DNA from 2 places in the Arthrobacter sp. P1_A5 genome. Region 1 is predicted to be linked to the other one. Evidence: riboswitches for the same ligand, from Rfam matches in the RefSeq annotation. Region 1 holds a riboswitch; the other holds the start of a gene.
The links. Region 1 has a riboswitch for cyclic di-AMP ahead of AC1D1S_RS08290 (NlpC/P60 family protein). Riboswitches for the same ligand answer to the same signal wherever they lie in the genome.
Positions count from the first base shown of each region.

Region 2: it holds a riboswitch for cyclic di-AMP, as region 1 does, so the genes downstream of both, AC1D1S_RS16205 (aggregation-promoting factor C-terminal-like domain-containing protein) here and AC1D1S_RS08290 (NlpC/P60 family protein) in region 1, are expected to answer to the same signal.

Region 1 is NZ_JBFTZL010000038.1:14,755-22,542, forward strand. Features, by position in the region: gene AC1D1S_RS08285 (HNH endonuclease) at 1-466, opposite strand, end outside; gene AC1D1S_RS08290 (NlpC/P60 family protein) at 686-1,456, opposite strand; cyclic di-AMP (ydaO/yuaA leader) riboswitch at 1,752-1,921, opposite strand; gene AC1D1S_RS08295 (M23 family metallopeptidase) at 2,058-2,879, opposite strand; cyclic di-AMP (ydaO/yuaA leader) riboswitch at 2,884-3,098, opposite strand; gene AC1D1S_RS08300 (iron-dependent transcriptional repressor DtxR) at 3,249-3,944, opposite strand; gene serC (phosphoserine transaminase) at 4,290-5,420, shown strand; gene AC1D1S_RS08310 (MFS transporter) at 5,506-6,801, opposite strand; gene AC1D1S_RS08315 (DUF3027 domain-containing protein) at 6,846-7,472, opposite strand; gene AC1D1S_RS08320 (cold-shock protein) at 7,481-7,788, opposite strand, start outside.
Region 2 is NZ_JBFTZL010000145.1:1,825-9,328, reverse strand. Features, by position in the region: gene AC1D1S_RS16210 (hypothetical protein) at 304-906, shown strand; gene AC1D1S_RS16205 (aggregation-promoting factor C-terminal-like domain-containing protein) at 1,065-1,916, opposite strand; cyclic di-AMP (ydaO/yuaA leader) riboswitch at 1,916-2,075, opposite strand; gene AC1D1S_RS16200 (sensor histidine kinase) at 2,260-3,870, opposite strand; gene AC1D1S_RS16195 (response regulator transcription factor) at 3,892-4,632, opposite strand; gene AC1D1S_RS16190 (hypothetical protein) at 4,873-5,889, shown strand; gene AC1D1S_RS16185 (winged helix-turn-helix domain-containing protein) at 6,437-7,300, shown strand.

The sequences.
Region 1 (7,788 bases):
AGGCCGGCGTCGGCTTCTCGAGTTCCTTGATCTGCCAGATGGCACCCTTTGGCGGGCCCGGAACAAAACCGATCTTCCAGCCCATCTCCGCCGGCGTATGGTCGCTCTTGGCGTTGTTGCACCGCAGGCACGCCGCCACCAGGTTCTCCCAGGAGTCGGCTCCGCCCCGCGATTTGGGCTGGATGTGGTCGATGGTGTGGGCAGCCTTGCCGCAGTACGCGCAGCGGTGGGCATCCCGGCGCAGCACGCCGCGGCGGCTCACCGCAGTCATCGTGTTGTACCTTGGCCGGATGTAGCGGTTCAGCAGGATCACGGACGGGCGGCCCAAAATGTCCTGGGGGCCGACCACGGGGTCGTCCCCTTCGGCCACCACGCTGGCCTTTCCGGTCAGGACAAGGACGAGCGCCCGGCGGAAGGTGATGACCGCCAGCGGTTCATATCCAGCATTCAGAACGAGAGTGCGCATCCGCATACCTCTTCACGGCCGCACCCGCCAGCGGCACGAGGGCCGGCTGCCCTCTGCATGGTCGGGCTATGGATCGACAACACAAGAGTAAACACTCAAGTGCCGMATCACCGAATATTTTTTCACCGGCGCGGTCCTCAGCGCGGAAAGTTCACTGCGCGGCAACGCAAAAGACCCCCGCCTGGAGGCGGGGGTCTTTCGGAATGCTGGGGTTCGTGCTTAGGCGCCGACGCGGATGAAGACCGGACCGGAGCCGACGTTGACGCTGTACAGCGCGGTGGTGCCGCCGTTCCAGCCGCCGTGCACTGCCATGCCGTTGCCGACGTAGACCGCGATGTGAGCCATGCCCACGCCGCCGTTCTGGTAGTAGGCGAGGTCGCCCGGGCGTGCCTCGGCGGCGCTCACGGTGCGGCCCAGGGAAAGGTAACCTGCCGGCCAGCCGTGGTAGTGGATGCCGGCCGCGGCCAGGGCGTTGGTGGCGAGGGCGGTGCAGTCCTGCGCCACGCCGATCTGTGCGTAGGCAGCAGCGGCGATGGTCGCGCCTGCGCCGCTTCCGATGCCCGCGGGGGCCTGGGCAGCGACGCCGCCGCTGACGCCAAGCTCGGTGCCGCCGGCGCGGGTGGCTGTAGCCGTGGCCGTGGCGTCCTGGACCTTCACGACGGGCTTGGGAGCCTCGACGACGGGAGCCGGCGTGGTGGTCACGGCGGGCTTCTCGTAGGAGATCGCGATGGTGGAAGCGGCCGAGATGGTGGCCGGAGCTGCGGACTGGACTTCCAGGGCCGAAGCGGAGGTGGATTCGCGCTGAACATTGGTTTCAGCAGCGTTGGCTGCGATTCCGCTGGTCAGGACCAGACCGGAAGCTGCGGCGATGACCGCGGCCTGACGGCCCATGCCGCCGGCGTTGTCGCCGACAGCCTTAGCAATTACAGCCAGCGAGTTGGTCTTGGTGACCTCGGCGCGGTGCCGTGCAACGTTTGCACGAGTAGTCATTAAGTTCTCTCTTTCGTGATCCTTGGACCGCGCGCTTTCGGGCACGGACTGAGGACGCTCCGGCATCTTGGGGGTACGCCGGATCGCCCCGAAATGGGTTACTTAGCGAAGGGTGTACTGCGAAGACGCGCCAAAAGCGGAAACTGCATGCTGTCCGGGCTCGGTAGCGATTGAGCCTGCGGAACGTGATCCAATCCGGGCGCCGGCAAGGGCGGCACGTGATGTGGATTCCAGCGGGCTCGACAGAGCCTCGCCGGTGCGCATGCGCGCAGAATTGTGGCGTGAAGACACGAAAGTAGCCTCTCCCAATGCCTACGAGGTGAGCTGTCGGATTCGGATGGGAGTCACCCGGCCGCGCTGCTTCCTGGGAAGCTTTGCGACTTAACCCCAAGGCCTTCTTTCGAAGGCCAAAATTGGTTCCCCCGCCCCTGCCAGACGATGTAATGCGAACGGACCTTGAGCGGTGGCAGAGCTAGGCAATCCACTCAAGAGCGCCAACTTCGGAAAAGTTGGCGTGCTTCAAACCCTACAGCAGTCCTGATCCAATGTCACATTCAGATCACGGCGTGTCACAGGAAGTTGAGAGCAGCCCATCGTCTTTTTAGAGCCAGCCGAGCGGGTCAACGACATCGCCGTTGACCATCACTTCAAAGTGGAGGTGGCAGCCCGTGGAGGCGCCGGTGGTTCCGCTCATGGCGACGACGTCACCGCGGGAAACCTTCTGGCCGACCTTGACCGAAGCCGAGGACAGGTGGTTGTACGTGGTCTCCAGGCCGTTGCCGTGATCGATGACCACGCGGTTCCCCCCGCCGAAGGGATGCCAGCCGTTGAAGGTCACGGTGCCGCTGGCGGCCGCGTGGACCGCCGTGCCGCACTGGGCGGCGAAATCCTGGCCGCGGTGGAACTCCCCCGCGCCCCCGGTAATGGGGCTGACACGGTAGCCGAAGGGCGAGGCCGTGACCAGCTGGTCGAGCGGCGCACCCAGGGTGCCGGCCGATGCCGCGCGGGTGATCGTGCCCACAGACTGGGCGCTCAGCAGCTGCTTGAGTTTCCCGTCCGGATCGCCCTTCGTGGTGACGGCCGTGCGGTTGAAGTCGACCTTGGCGGCGGCGGCAGCGGTGACATCCGGCTGCACGGCGGCGGAGAGCGCGCCGGATCCGCCCGGATTCGAAGCCATCACCGGGCTCGTGACGGGGACCGTCACGGTAAGAACCAGACCAGTTGCGGCCAGTGCGATCCCGGCCTTCTGCCCGACTCCGCTTGCCGCGGCAAAGTCCGTGACCTGGCGGAACGGACTGCGACGGCGACGGCGTTCATCGCGGTGCACGTCCCGCGGGCGTTCGGCCGTGTGTGCGACGACGGGACGCGGCTCCGGAGCGGGACCGGTCGCGCGGCGACGGCCCCTGGCGGTCTGGGTGGTCAAGAAGGGTTCCTCTCTGGATGGCCTGCGAAGTTAGCTGTCGGATTCGGGTCAGAGAGATCAAAGACCCGGTCCGCCGTTGCAGGCAGCCACGCACAGAGGCATCCCTAGGGGATCCTTCGGTGGAAGCTGCTTGCCGCTGACGGACTTCACCCCAAGGCTGCCGAAGTAGCAGCCGAAAGTGGTTCCCCCGCCCCTGCCAGGAGGTAGTTCTGCGACTGATCCGCTGGCAGGGCTCGGCTTCGGATCAGGTAACGCTTTGGTATCGGTACTGGGCACTAACTATAGGCGATTAAGCCGCCCGGTAATAAATCCGTAACCGCAATTGTGGACAACTCGTGGGTCGTCCCATGACCGGCGCGTAGTGGCTGGTCAGGCGACTGTTACAAAGACGTGCGCGGCAACCTCGGGCGGCAGTTCCAGGGCACCTTCGATATCGGGGACGCGGACCGAGATGTACTCCCCCACCCGCTCCAGCGAGACCAGCGCGCCAGGCCGGATTCCGCCCTCGTCGAGCTGGGCCAGAAGCTCCGGCTCCACCTGGATCGGCTCCGCGAGCCGGTTGACCGTAACCCGGGAAGTTACCCCGTAGCCGGCCATGGCCTCCAGCAGGTTCACGGGCCTGTCCACGGGGGCGCCGTTGGGCACGCCGCCAAGATCCGCCAGCCCCGGAATAGGGTTTCCGTAAGGCGAGACTGTCGGGTGGTTGAGCATCTCGAAGATTCTTCGCTCGACGCGTTCGCTCATGACATGTTCCCAGCGGCACGCTTCCTCGTGGACGTAGGCCCAGTCGAGCCCGATCACGTCCGCGAGGAGGCGTTCGGCCAGACGATGCTTGCGCATGACACCGATTGCACGTTTCCGTCCGATTTCCGTCAGTTCAAGGTGCCTGTCGCCGGAAACAACCACCAGCCCGTCGCGCTCCATCCGGCCGATCGTCTGGGACACAGTGGGGCCGGAGTGGCGGAGCCGTTCGGCGATGCGGGCGCGGAGGGCAACGATGTTTTCTTCTTCAAGTTCCAGAATGGTCCGAAGATACATCTCCGTAGTATCGATCAGATCCGTCATTCAGCTCAGCTCCTCGAGCGCAGTCCTAGCGTCATTCCCACCGTACCGCGTGCGGGCTGCATGCAGGATGCGCCCAGGCGGGAACCGCCGTACGTTCGCATGCCAGCCTAGCCTATTTTGAATTACTCCGGATAATCTTTCGATCGACCTGAAGCTATTGTCCCAGCCCCAGCCGGCCGGCCGTCCCCGGCGTCTCAATGACCGGACTATGACAGGCCTTTTTCTGTATCGCCGGGAGCTGTCAGGCAAAATAAGACAGGCAGAATGAAGAGGGGTGTCCGTGGTAGCCATCCCTGCCCGCCACCTCCCAGCCACGCTACGAACCAGCCGAAAATTGGAGCCACTGTGAGCGACACCAGCATCACGATCCCCGCCCACCTCCTGCCCAAGGACGGACGGTTCGGCGCCGGCCCGTCCAAAGTCCGGCCGGAACAGATGGACGCCCTGGCCGCGGCATCGTCGAAGCTGCTGGGGACCTCCCACCGCCAGGCGCCCGTGAAGAACCTGGTCGGCTCGGTGCGCAGCGGCCTCAGCGAATTCTTCCGGGCACCGGAAGGCTATGAAGTGGTGCTGGGCGTCGGCGGATCTACCGCGTTCTGGGACATTGCCAGCTTCGGGCTCGTGGAGAACAAGGCGCAGCACCTGTCCTTCGGCGAGTTCGGCTCGAAGTTCGCTTCCGCCACCAACAAGGCGCCGTTCCTTGCCGAGTCCTCCATCATCAAGGCCGAACCCGGCACCCGCCCCACCGCCCGGGCGGAGGCCGGCGTCGACGTCTATGCGTGGCCGCAGAACGAGACCTCAACCGGCGTTGCCGCACCCGTCCAGCGGGTGGCCGGCGCCGACGAGGGGTCGTTGGTGCTCGTGGACGCGACCTCGGCCGCGGGCGGGCTGGACGTGGACGTGGCGGAGTCGGACGTGTACTACTTCGCGCCGCAGAAGAACTTCGCATCCGACGGCGGCCTGTGGCTGGGCCTGTTCTCCCCGGCCGCGCTGGAACGGGCGGCACGGATCAAGGCCGGCAACCGCTGGATTCCCGACTTCCTTGACCTCCAGACGGCGATCGACAATTCCAGGCTGAACCAGACCTACAACACCCCCGCGCTGGCCACCCTGGTGACCCTGGACGCCCAGGTGCAGTGGCTCAACGCCAACGGCGGCCTGGACTTCGCCGCCGGCCGGACCGCGGATTCTGCCGGCCGCATCTACCGCTGGGCCGAAGCGTCCGAATACGCCACGCCGTTCGTGGCCAAGGCCGAGGACCGCTCGAACGTGATCGCCACGATCGACTTCGATGACTCGATCGACGCCGCGGCCATCGCCAAGGTGCTCCGGGCCAACGGCGTCGTCGACACCGAGCCGTACCGCAAGCTGGGCCGCAACCAGCTGCGCATCGCCACCTTCGTGGCGATCGAGCCCGACGATGTCTCGGCACTGCTCGAGTGCATCGATTTCGTCGTGGCGGAACTGAAGAAGTAGCCCTGCGTCCGGCGTCGTCACGGCCCCTGAGGACCTAGGCCGTGACGGCGCCGTCGTCGTTTCAGGTCCGTCCGCCCTGCTATGCCTACGGCCGCGGGTCCCTGCCGGCACCGGCCGCGCCGGTCCGGCTTTCGACGCGGAAGTACCGCAGCCCGTGGGCGCGGCGGTTGAAGTGGAGCCGCAGGTGCTTCGCGCGGATGATCCACACCAGCCCGATCAGGGCCGCCAGCAGGCCGGCGCCCGCCGCGACCGCCATGGACCAGCGGGGGCCGGCGGTGTTTGCCACCCAGCCGACGAGCGGTGCCCCGAGGGGAGTTCCGCCCATGAAGATCGCCATGTAGAGGGCCATCACCCGGCCCCGCATTACGGGCTCTGTGGTGGTCTGGACGTACCCGTTTGCGCTCGTCATCATGGTGATCGCGAACAGCCCCACGGGCACAAGTGCGACGCCGTACCAGAAGTAGTTCGGGGCCATCGCTGCGATGCCCGAGGTCACGCCGAAGGCGGCGGCCGCCCCGAAGATGACCCGCAGCCGTGGCTTGCCGCGCCCGGCGGACAGCAGGGCCCCGGCGACGGATCCGATGGCCATGATCGAATTCATCAGGCCGAAGGCCCCCGCGTCCAGGCCGAATTCGGTCCCCACCATGGCCGCGATGAACAGGGCGAAATTCAGCCCCAGGGTTCCCACGATGAAGATCGCCACCAGCACCACGATCAAATCCGGACGGTACCTCACATAGCGCAGCCCCTCCCGGATCCTGCCCCTGCCCGCCGGTGCCCGCGGCAGCCGGCGCAGCGACGACGACGGGATTTTCGCCAGGCTCAGCAACAGGGGCACAAAGGTGAGCGCATTAATGAGGAAGACCCAGCCGGGCCCGACGACGGCCGTGAGCACGCCGGCGACGGCCGGACCGATCATCCGGGCAACATTGAAAGACGCGCTGTTCAGGGCCACGGCGTTGGGGAGGTAGTCGTCCTGGACCAGTTCCGAGACGAAGGTTTGCCGGACGGGGGCGTCCAGGGCGGAAACCACCCCGAGCATCAGGGCGAAGGCGTAGACGTGCCAGAGCTGCGCCGCGCCCGTGACCACCAGGATGCCCAGCCCCGCGCTCAGCAGCGCCATGGCGGACTGCGTCAGCACCAGGAGCCGCTTGCGGTTGAACCGGTCGGCGACCAGTCCGGCCACGGGTGCCAGGAAGAGTTGCGGGCCCAGCTGCAGGGCCATCGTGATTCCCACCGCCCCGGCATCGTGCGCCGTCAGGTGGGCGAACACCAGCCAGTCCTGGGCGGTGCGCTGCATCCAGGTGCCAACGTTGGAAATAAGGGCGCCGACGAACCAGATCCGGTAGTTCAGGATGTGCAGGGATTTGAACGTGGACATCAGCCCCAGCCCTCCCCAGACACGCTCCCGGACGCTTCCAACCGCTAGTCGGCCTCGCCCGTTGAGCGTTCCCGCTCGGCGTCGTCGGCGTCGGCGTCGGTGTCGGCGTCGTCGGCGTCGTCGTCGGTGTCGGCGGTGTCAGCGTCGTCGGCGTCGTCGTCGTCAGCGTCATCCTGCTGGTCGGCGTCGGACGCCTGCGACGGCGCTTCGGGACCGGACGGCGCCTCGGCAGCCTCGTCAGCCTGCGCGTCTTCCGGCCGGACCCGTTCGGCCCACGGAACCCAGGCCGGTGCCAGGATGGAGTCCTCGGAGGGCAGAAGGCCAAGTTCGTCCACCGTGACCACCTTGGAGCGCGAGTTGCGTGTCAGCACGGCGTACCACTGCCACCCCAGGTATCCGGGGAGCCTGGATTCGAACAGGTGGGTCACCAGGCGGTCGCCCTCGCTCCGGGCGCCGATGTGCTCGCCGATCTGCTCGGCGGGGGCAATGCCCTCCACCGCGGTGCGGGCGACGTCGACGGCTGCGGCCAGGAAGGCGTCAGGCTTGCCGGTGCGCCAGACGGGCACGCCGGCGCGCGGACGGATTCCCTGCTTGGGGCCGGTTGCTTTAGCCCCGGCGGGCGCTGCGGTTCCGGCATCCGGCGCCGGCAACTGATCAGGTTCCTGAGTCATCAAAAGCCTTATACGTCCAGCTCGTCGGCAACCTTACGGAGGGCCGCTGCGATCGCCTTGCCCTTGTTGCCTTCCGGGTACTTGCCCGCGGACAGGGTCCCGGACAGGTTATCCAGCACGCTGACGAGGTCCTGGACCAGCGGGGCAAGGTCCCTGGCGCTGGGCCGCTTTGCCTTGGCGATGGACGGCGTCTTGTCCAGCACGCGCAGGCCCAGGGCCTGGGCACCCTTGCGTCCGTCGGCTACACCAAATTCAACACGCGTGCCGGCCTTGAGCTCCGTAATGCCTTCGGGCAGCGCGGACTTGGGCAGGAAGA
Region 2 (7,504 bases), on a different contig from region 1:
AGCGCAAGCCCCGAGGGTGCCTCGGGGGCCGCCGGGCCGGCCGGCGTCGCCGTGGAGCGGGGCAGGGTTCCTGTGGCCTGGTCTGTGAATGTCATGGCTCAACTTTCCCGGCGGCCCATATGAAGGCTTTAGGGTCAAGCTGTGCGGGGGCTGTGGAAGTCGGGGCAGCCGGGCGGGTCGGGCCCGGCTACGCACAAAGGGAGCGCGCCAGTATCTGCCGCGGCATACCCGGGGGGCGGCTGGGATAGGCTCGCTTGGGACCGAAACGAGCATTGATTCCAACTGTAAGGGGCGGGGAATTCCTTGGATCTATTGGGCGGCATGGGCCGCGACGAGCTCCGCATCTTTTCGTGGGTTGCGGCCACCGTCTTCGCGCTTGTGGCCGGCGTCTGGCGTCCGCGCAGGCTTTATTGGACTGCCCTTGGTTCCGTCCTGCTCTTCGCGGCCCTCAACGCGGGTGCCGGGATCTACGTCCTGAACCATTTCGGTGATTCGCGCTGGTCTGCAGGGGGAGAACCGCCGCTGAGCGCTCCGTCGTTTTCCGGGACGCCAGTCGTGGGGCAGTTTCTGGGCCCACTGGACTCCGCTCTGAACGGAGTGGTTGGTGGGGTGAACGAGTTCCTGGCATTCAAGCAGGCACTTCCCGTAGCGCTGGACTTCCTTGCCGCATCCGGCTGGGCCCTGCTGGTTTCGTTCCCGCTTGCCGTTCTCGCCGCCGGCATCAGTTTCGCCGTGGCCAGGCGCCGAACAGCGGACTTCGAGAAATACCGTGCCACCGTTGACCTCCTCAAGGATGAGCTTGAGCAGGTCAAGCGGCAAATTTCTGCAGGGAATGCCGTCTACACGGCACTCCCTGCAGAGGACGAGGTCAATGATGTGCGGCCCAGACTGGCGCGCCGAGGATGATTCAGGTGCGTGCTGGAGTTGGCGTAGGTCCACTTAGCCATGTGGAGGCCGCCAAACCGAGCTGTGAAAAAACCGCCATTCTCGGCTAGCAGTCACACACAGGAGGCCCCGGATCCACGTGGATCCGGGGCCTCCTGTCCGGGCTGGTTAGGGCCGGTTTAGTACCAGTTGTGTGCGTAGTGGAAGTTCAGGGCGCCGCAGGGGGAGCCGTAGCGCGACTTGACGTAGTTCAGGCCCCAGTTGATCTGGGTCCGGTAGTTGGTCATGTAATCGGCGCCGGCGCTCGCCATCTTCGAGGCGGGCAGGGACTGGACCACGCCGTAGGCGCCGCTGCTGGCGTTCGTGGCGGTGGTCTTCCAGTCGGATTCCTTGGTCCACAGCTTGTGCAGGCACTGCATCTGGCCGGGTGCCCAGCCATAGCTTCCCAGCTGGGACGCGGCGTAGGCCTGCGCGCCGGCGGGGTCGTCGATTGCGACCGGTGCGGGTGCCGGTGCGGGGGCCGGAGCGGCTGCCGGTGCCGGAGCGGGAGCGGGAGCTGCCGCGGGAACCGGAGCGGGAGCGGGGGCTGCCGCGGGAACCGGAGCAGGTGCGGGGGCTGCCGCTGCTGCCGGCGCGGCAGCAGCTGGGGCAGGGATCAGCGCTTCGGCTGCCTTAACCTCCGAGATCTGGGGAGCCACGTTCTTTTCCGCTGGAGCGCCCGGCCCAGCCACCTGGACCCGCTCGAAGTTGAGCTTGGCCAGCGGGTCGGCGATCGTGGCCGCCTGGCTCGCAACATTCGCCGTGTGGGCGCCCGGCTCTGCCGCCTGGCTGGCGGCGCCGCCACCCAGCAGCAGTGCGCACGCGGCGGTGACGACGGCGGCACGGCGGCCGGTTACACCGAGCCCGGCGGCGAACCGCGACAGGGCGGATGCCTGCTTGACCGGTTCGGCGCGGTGGCGCGACTTGGCTGCGCCAACTGAGCGGGAATGCGAACCGCCGTCAGGGCGTGTTTGTACCTGGAATTCAGTCATGGTGGCCTCTCAACGCCGGCGGAGTTAGCTGTCGGGTTCGGATGAGGTCATCCGGCCGCACGGAACATCACGTGTCGGCTTCACCCCGAGGGCGCATGAAAGCAGAATGCCCGGGAACTCTGGGTCCCCCGCCTCTGCCTGGTCCAGCGGAATCCGGGAAGCGGCAGAGTTTGGCGTCCGTCCGGATATGCGGCACCGATGGCGGCGCACGCTAACGACGCTACAGGACCTGGCCGCTTAAGTCACATTTTGGTAACAGGAGTCACAGTGCCGGGGTGTCGGGTTGCGCCGGGTTCACGGGCCGGCCGGTCCGGGCCGTTTGCGCCGACGGCGGCCGTTCCGGTTAAGCCGGCGGCGGCGCGGCGGGCAGCCGCACGGCGAACTCCGTGCGGCCCGGCCGGGACGTGACCTCGACTGTTCCTCCGTGGGCCTCCACGATCGACTGGACAATGGACAGGCCCAACCCGCTGGTGCCCTCGGGCGTCGGCGCGGCGGTCGCCGTGCCGTGACCTCCGCGGCGGCCGGAAACGGCGCCGGAGGACGAGCGTGCGGGAGCCCCGGACCCGACCCTCGCCGTCGCGACGGCAGAATCGGCGGGGACGGCTGCGGGGTTCGACGCCGGATTGGTGCGCGAGGCGTCGGCCCGGGCGAAACGGGCGAAGACCCGGCCGATAAATTCCGGGGCGATGCCGCTGCCATTGTCTGTCACGGTGACCACGGCACTGCCGTCAGCCGAGCGCATAACGCCCGTGACCACCTTGGTCCCGGGTTCCGTGTGCTTGCGCGCATTGGACAGCAGGTTGGCGAGGACCTGGTGAAGCTGGGTCGCATCACCGCGCACCACCACGGGCTCGTCCGGAAGTTCCAGCTGCCAGATGCGGTCCGGGGCCATGACTTTCTCATCGCTGACCGTCTCGATGGCCAGCTGGGTGAGGTCGACGTCGGAGATTTTGAGCGGCTGCCCCTCGTCCAGGCGCGCCAGCAGCAGCAGGTCCTCCACGAGCGTGGTCATCCGCTCGGACTGGCTTTGCACACGGGCGAGGGACCTCTCGCCGTCGGGGGTGAAATGCTCGGTCATCCGCATCAGCTCCGTGTAGCCGCGGATGGCCGTCAGCGGGGTGCGGAGCTCGTGCGAGGCGTCGGCGACGAACTGCCGGACCTTCATCTCACTCTCCTGCCGCGCCTCGAGAGCGTTGGAGACGTTGTCCAGCATCTTGTTCAGCGCGTAGCCCACGCTGCCCACTTCCGTTCCGGGATGGGCAGCCGACGTCGGGACGCGGACCCCGAGCGCCACCTCGCCGGCGTCCAGCGGGAGACGGGAGACGTTGGTGGCGACCTCGGAGAGCTGTTCCAGCGGCTTCATGGTCCGCCGGATCAGGGCCGTGCCGGCGAGCCCGATCAGCACGAGCCCGCCTGCGGACACCACCACCATGGTCCAGACCAGGGAGGCCAAGGTGTTTTGTTTTTCAGCCAGCGGGAGTCCGGTCACAATCACGTCGCCGTACGGTGTACGCGCGGCCGTGAGCCGGTAGGCGCCGGCCGAAAGGCTGCGGTCCACGGACACGCCGCTCGGGGTCAGGGCCAGGAGAACCTTGTTGTCGGAGGGGGAGAGGCTCTTGACCGCGCCGTCCGCGGCCAGGAATCCGGCCCTGCTGACTTCGCCGTCGACTATCCGTGCGTTAAGCGTCCCGACGCCCTGTCCCCGGGCTTCGAGGGGGTCGGGGCGCCTGCCCGAATCGTCCGAGGAGGGCCGGCCGAACTCGCTCGAACGGTGGGAGGCCTGGTCCAGCTGGGTGTCGAGCTGCCGGGTGAGGAAGAGGTCCATGGAGGCGTAGCTGAACAAGCCCACAGCGCCGCAGATGGCCACGAGCAGCGCCATGGCGACCAGGACCAGCCGGGTGCGCAAATGCCACGTCGACGGGTTGCGCCAGTCGCGTCCGGGGACGCGGGTCATGCCGGAAAGTGAGGGCACGGATCAGTCCGCCGGTTTCAGGACGTACCCGGCTCCGCGCACCGTGTGGATCATGGGAGCGTGGTTGGCGTCGACCTTCTTGCGGAGGTAGGAAATGTACAGTTCCACGATGTTCGCCTGGCCGCCGAAGTCGTAGTCCCAGACACGGTCCAGGATCTGGGCCTTGCTGATGACCCGTTTCGGGTTTTCCATGAGGTAGCGCAGCAGCTCGAACTGCGTGGCGGTCAGGTGCATTTCCTCACCGGCCCGGGTGACTTCGCGGGTGTCGACGTTGAGCACGAGGTCTCCCACCACGAGTTCGGCGGTGTCCATGGCGGCCACTCCGGAGCGCTGGACCAGCCGGTGCAGGCGCAGCAGCACCTCTTCCATGCTGAACGGCTTGGTGACGTAGTCATCGCCGCCGGCCGCCAGTCCGGTGATGCGGTCCTGAACGGCATCCTTGGCGGTGAGGAACAGCGCCGGCACCTCAGGCGCGAACGCGCGGATCCTGTTCAGCAGTTCGACGCCGTCGAACCCGGGCAACATCACGTCCAGCACCAGCACGTCGGGGCGGAACTCCTTGGCGAGCCGGACGGCTCCGGGCCCGTCCTCGGCCACGGCCACGGACCAGCCGGCCATCCGCAGCCCCATGCTCATGAGCTCGGAGAGGCTGGGCTCGTCATCCACCACGAGGGCGCGGATGGGGGAGCCGTCCGGATGCGTGAGCTGGGGAAGGTTGTTGGTCATGGAGTGCGAAGTGGCCATGGGGACAACTCTCCGATCTGCCGGTTAGGCCGGGCTTTGGGGACCCTGTGCGGCACCTGTGAATCCCAGCCTAGCGAGCTGGATGCCGTTGCGGGACCGTACGGGCCGCAACGGCCATGTTCAATCCGCCCTTCCCGTCCGGCAACGTCACAGGCCGGGCTGTCGGCCCGCACAGCCCAAGCACAGGATCGCTCACCACGCTGGGGTGAACACCGATCCGCACCCTAAAGGAGAAATACCATGAGCGGTCAGCATCCCGGAGCCGGTTCCGGAGCAGCCCCCGAGTCAGCCCCTGTACCCGCCCCCACGCCCACCACCGGCGCGCCAGCGGCGCCCGCGCCCGTAACCACACCCCGTACTGCCTGGCAGTCCGGCGCCGGACACCCCGACGGCGGAACAGTCCAAACCGGGCACGCCGATGCCGGACACGCTGACGCCGGACAGGCTGACGCCGGACGCACCGGCGGCGGGCACGCCGAGGCCGGGCGGCCGGAAGCAGGCGCTGCCGGGGGCTGGGGCGCGCTTCCGGTTTGGCAGGTTCCGGCATCGGAACCTGCCTGGGGCATGCCCCGGCAGGAACCTGTCCCCGCCGCAGCCACAGGCTGGGGCGCGCCGGGAACTTCCGCCAAGACGGCCTCGGCGGCGAAGCCCTGGACCCTCAAGCGGGGGCTCGCCGTCGCCGGCGCCGCCGCAGTCCTGGCCGTCGGCGCCGGGGCCGGCGTCTATGCCCTCACCTCAAGCGCAACGGCAGCCACCGGTGCGGCCGGCGGGGCGGCAGCCGGCGGACCCGGCGGCCAGGGTGTCGCCCCAGGCGTGCCAGGTTCAGCACAAGACGGTTCCGCGCAAGGTGGTTTCGCGGGCGGCGGCATGCCGGGGCAGGGCGGTCCCGGCCACTTCGCTGCCGGTGGCATGGGCAGCGGGCTTTCCGCGGCAGTGCACGCCGAATACGTGGTGCTGCAAGGAAGCGCATACACCACGATGGCCGAGCAGTTGGGCACAGTGAGCGAGGTCAGCTCGTCCTCCGTGACGGTCAAGAGCAGCGACGGTTTCACGCGCAGCTATGCGCTGGGCAGCGACGTGGTGGTGAGTAATCTGCAACAGCGGCGCCAGCAGGCCGGCGGCACGGGCACGCAGCTGAGCGTCGCGGACATCGTCGCGGGCGGGACGGTGCGGATCGTGGCGGCCAAGGACGGTTCCGGCTACACGGCGGCCTCCGTCATGCTGGTCGCGGCGACAGCCACCGGCCAGTCGAACTGAACCGCCGCGGCCGGCATCGCCGCCGTGCCTTGCGGGCGGCGATGCCGGCTGCCCACTCCGTGGACCGCCTCGCAGGCAGCGGTGGGCAGGCGCGGTTTGGCCCAACTTGCCGTGCTGTGAATGATTTACCCGACGCCATCGACGTTGACCGAATAATATTCGATGAAGCGCACTTGCTGACCTTCCGGTCAGTAAAACACTTGTTATTTTATTGCCGCTACAGAATTGTGACTTGCGCTACAAATCCTCGATCTGTCTCACTATGTGGAACCTGGGGTCCATTGTTACTTGCACGTTTACATTGTTACGTTGCACACTTCAATTGTGAACAAGAACTCAACAGCACCTGCAGCCGCAGCTTCCTGGATCAGCACACCCGCTGGTACCGAGATGCGCTGTTGTCGAATGCACGCCTAACTTTTACACCCCTAAAGGTTTCTAGGCATTCGCCCCCAAGCCCAGAGTCGGGCGCCCCTCCCCAATTTCATTGCGGGGAAAGAAGCATTCGAGCCGCGATGACGGCCATTCACATTGAGGTAAGCATTCCATGTCAGTTGCATCCGGATACGTCCACATCTCCGTCCGTAACGCCAGCAAGGCCGGCCAGGCCTCAGGGATCCGCCAGGGCTTTGGCGGGCGCTCCGCGTTCGCCCCCGCCGGATCCGCGGGCAGCTTCCCCGCCCCCGGATATGCAGCGCAGGGCTACAACCCTGACTCCTACGGCCAGCTCCGTGCCGTCCCCCCCGCCCCCGCCACGGCACCCACCCCGGTGATCGCCCCGGGTGCCGGCAGCCCGGTCCGTCCGGCCCCCAGCGACAACGTCGCCCGCGGCTTCGTGCTGTACATGGGCATCGACGAGGAAACCGCTGCTGCAGCCGGCACATCCATCGCCAAGCTTGCCCAGGAAATCCGGGCCTACGCACAGTCGCTCGTGGCCGGTGCCGAAAGCTATGCCGCCGTCGCCGTCGCGCCGGCCAGTGCCCCGGGTTCCGCCCTCGACGTCGTCCGCTCGACCTTCGGTGACCCCACCGCGGGGGCCCGCCAGCGCACCGAGACCGCCCGCCTGCAGCAGCCGCAGGATCCGCGGCCTTCCGGGGTGCTGATCGACCTCGCCCGCCGTGAGGTGCACCTCGACGGCGAATCCCTGAACCTCACGTTCAAGGAATTCGAACTCCTGAACTACCTCGTGGAGAACGGCACCCGCACCGTGGGCCGCGACGAGCTCCTCGAAGGCCTGTGGCGGAACGCCGAAGAGGTCCCGAACGAGCGGACCATCGACGTCCACATCCGCCGCCTGCGTTCCAAGCTCGGCCGCCTCGCCAACACCGTGCGCACCGTGCGCGGCCAGGGCTACCGGTTCTACGAGCACCCCGAGGTGGTTGTCTGGGCCGCTCCGGAATACTCGATCTAGCTTCCAGCCCACGCAAAGCGCCCGTTCCCTGCCCAGGGAGCGGGCGCTTTCGCGTTTCCGGAAGCTTCAGTGGCTTTCCGCCGGCAGCCACATTCCCCGACGGGCGCATTGGGTGGGCTGGCTGACGGGCCTCTGCCGCCGCTGCTGGTGGGTCGCGGTTAGACTCTGTTGCCTTTTGGGGGTCCGGCGTAGTCTCGGACCGTT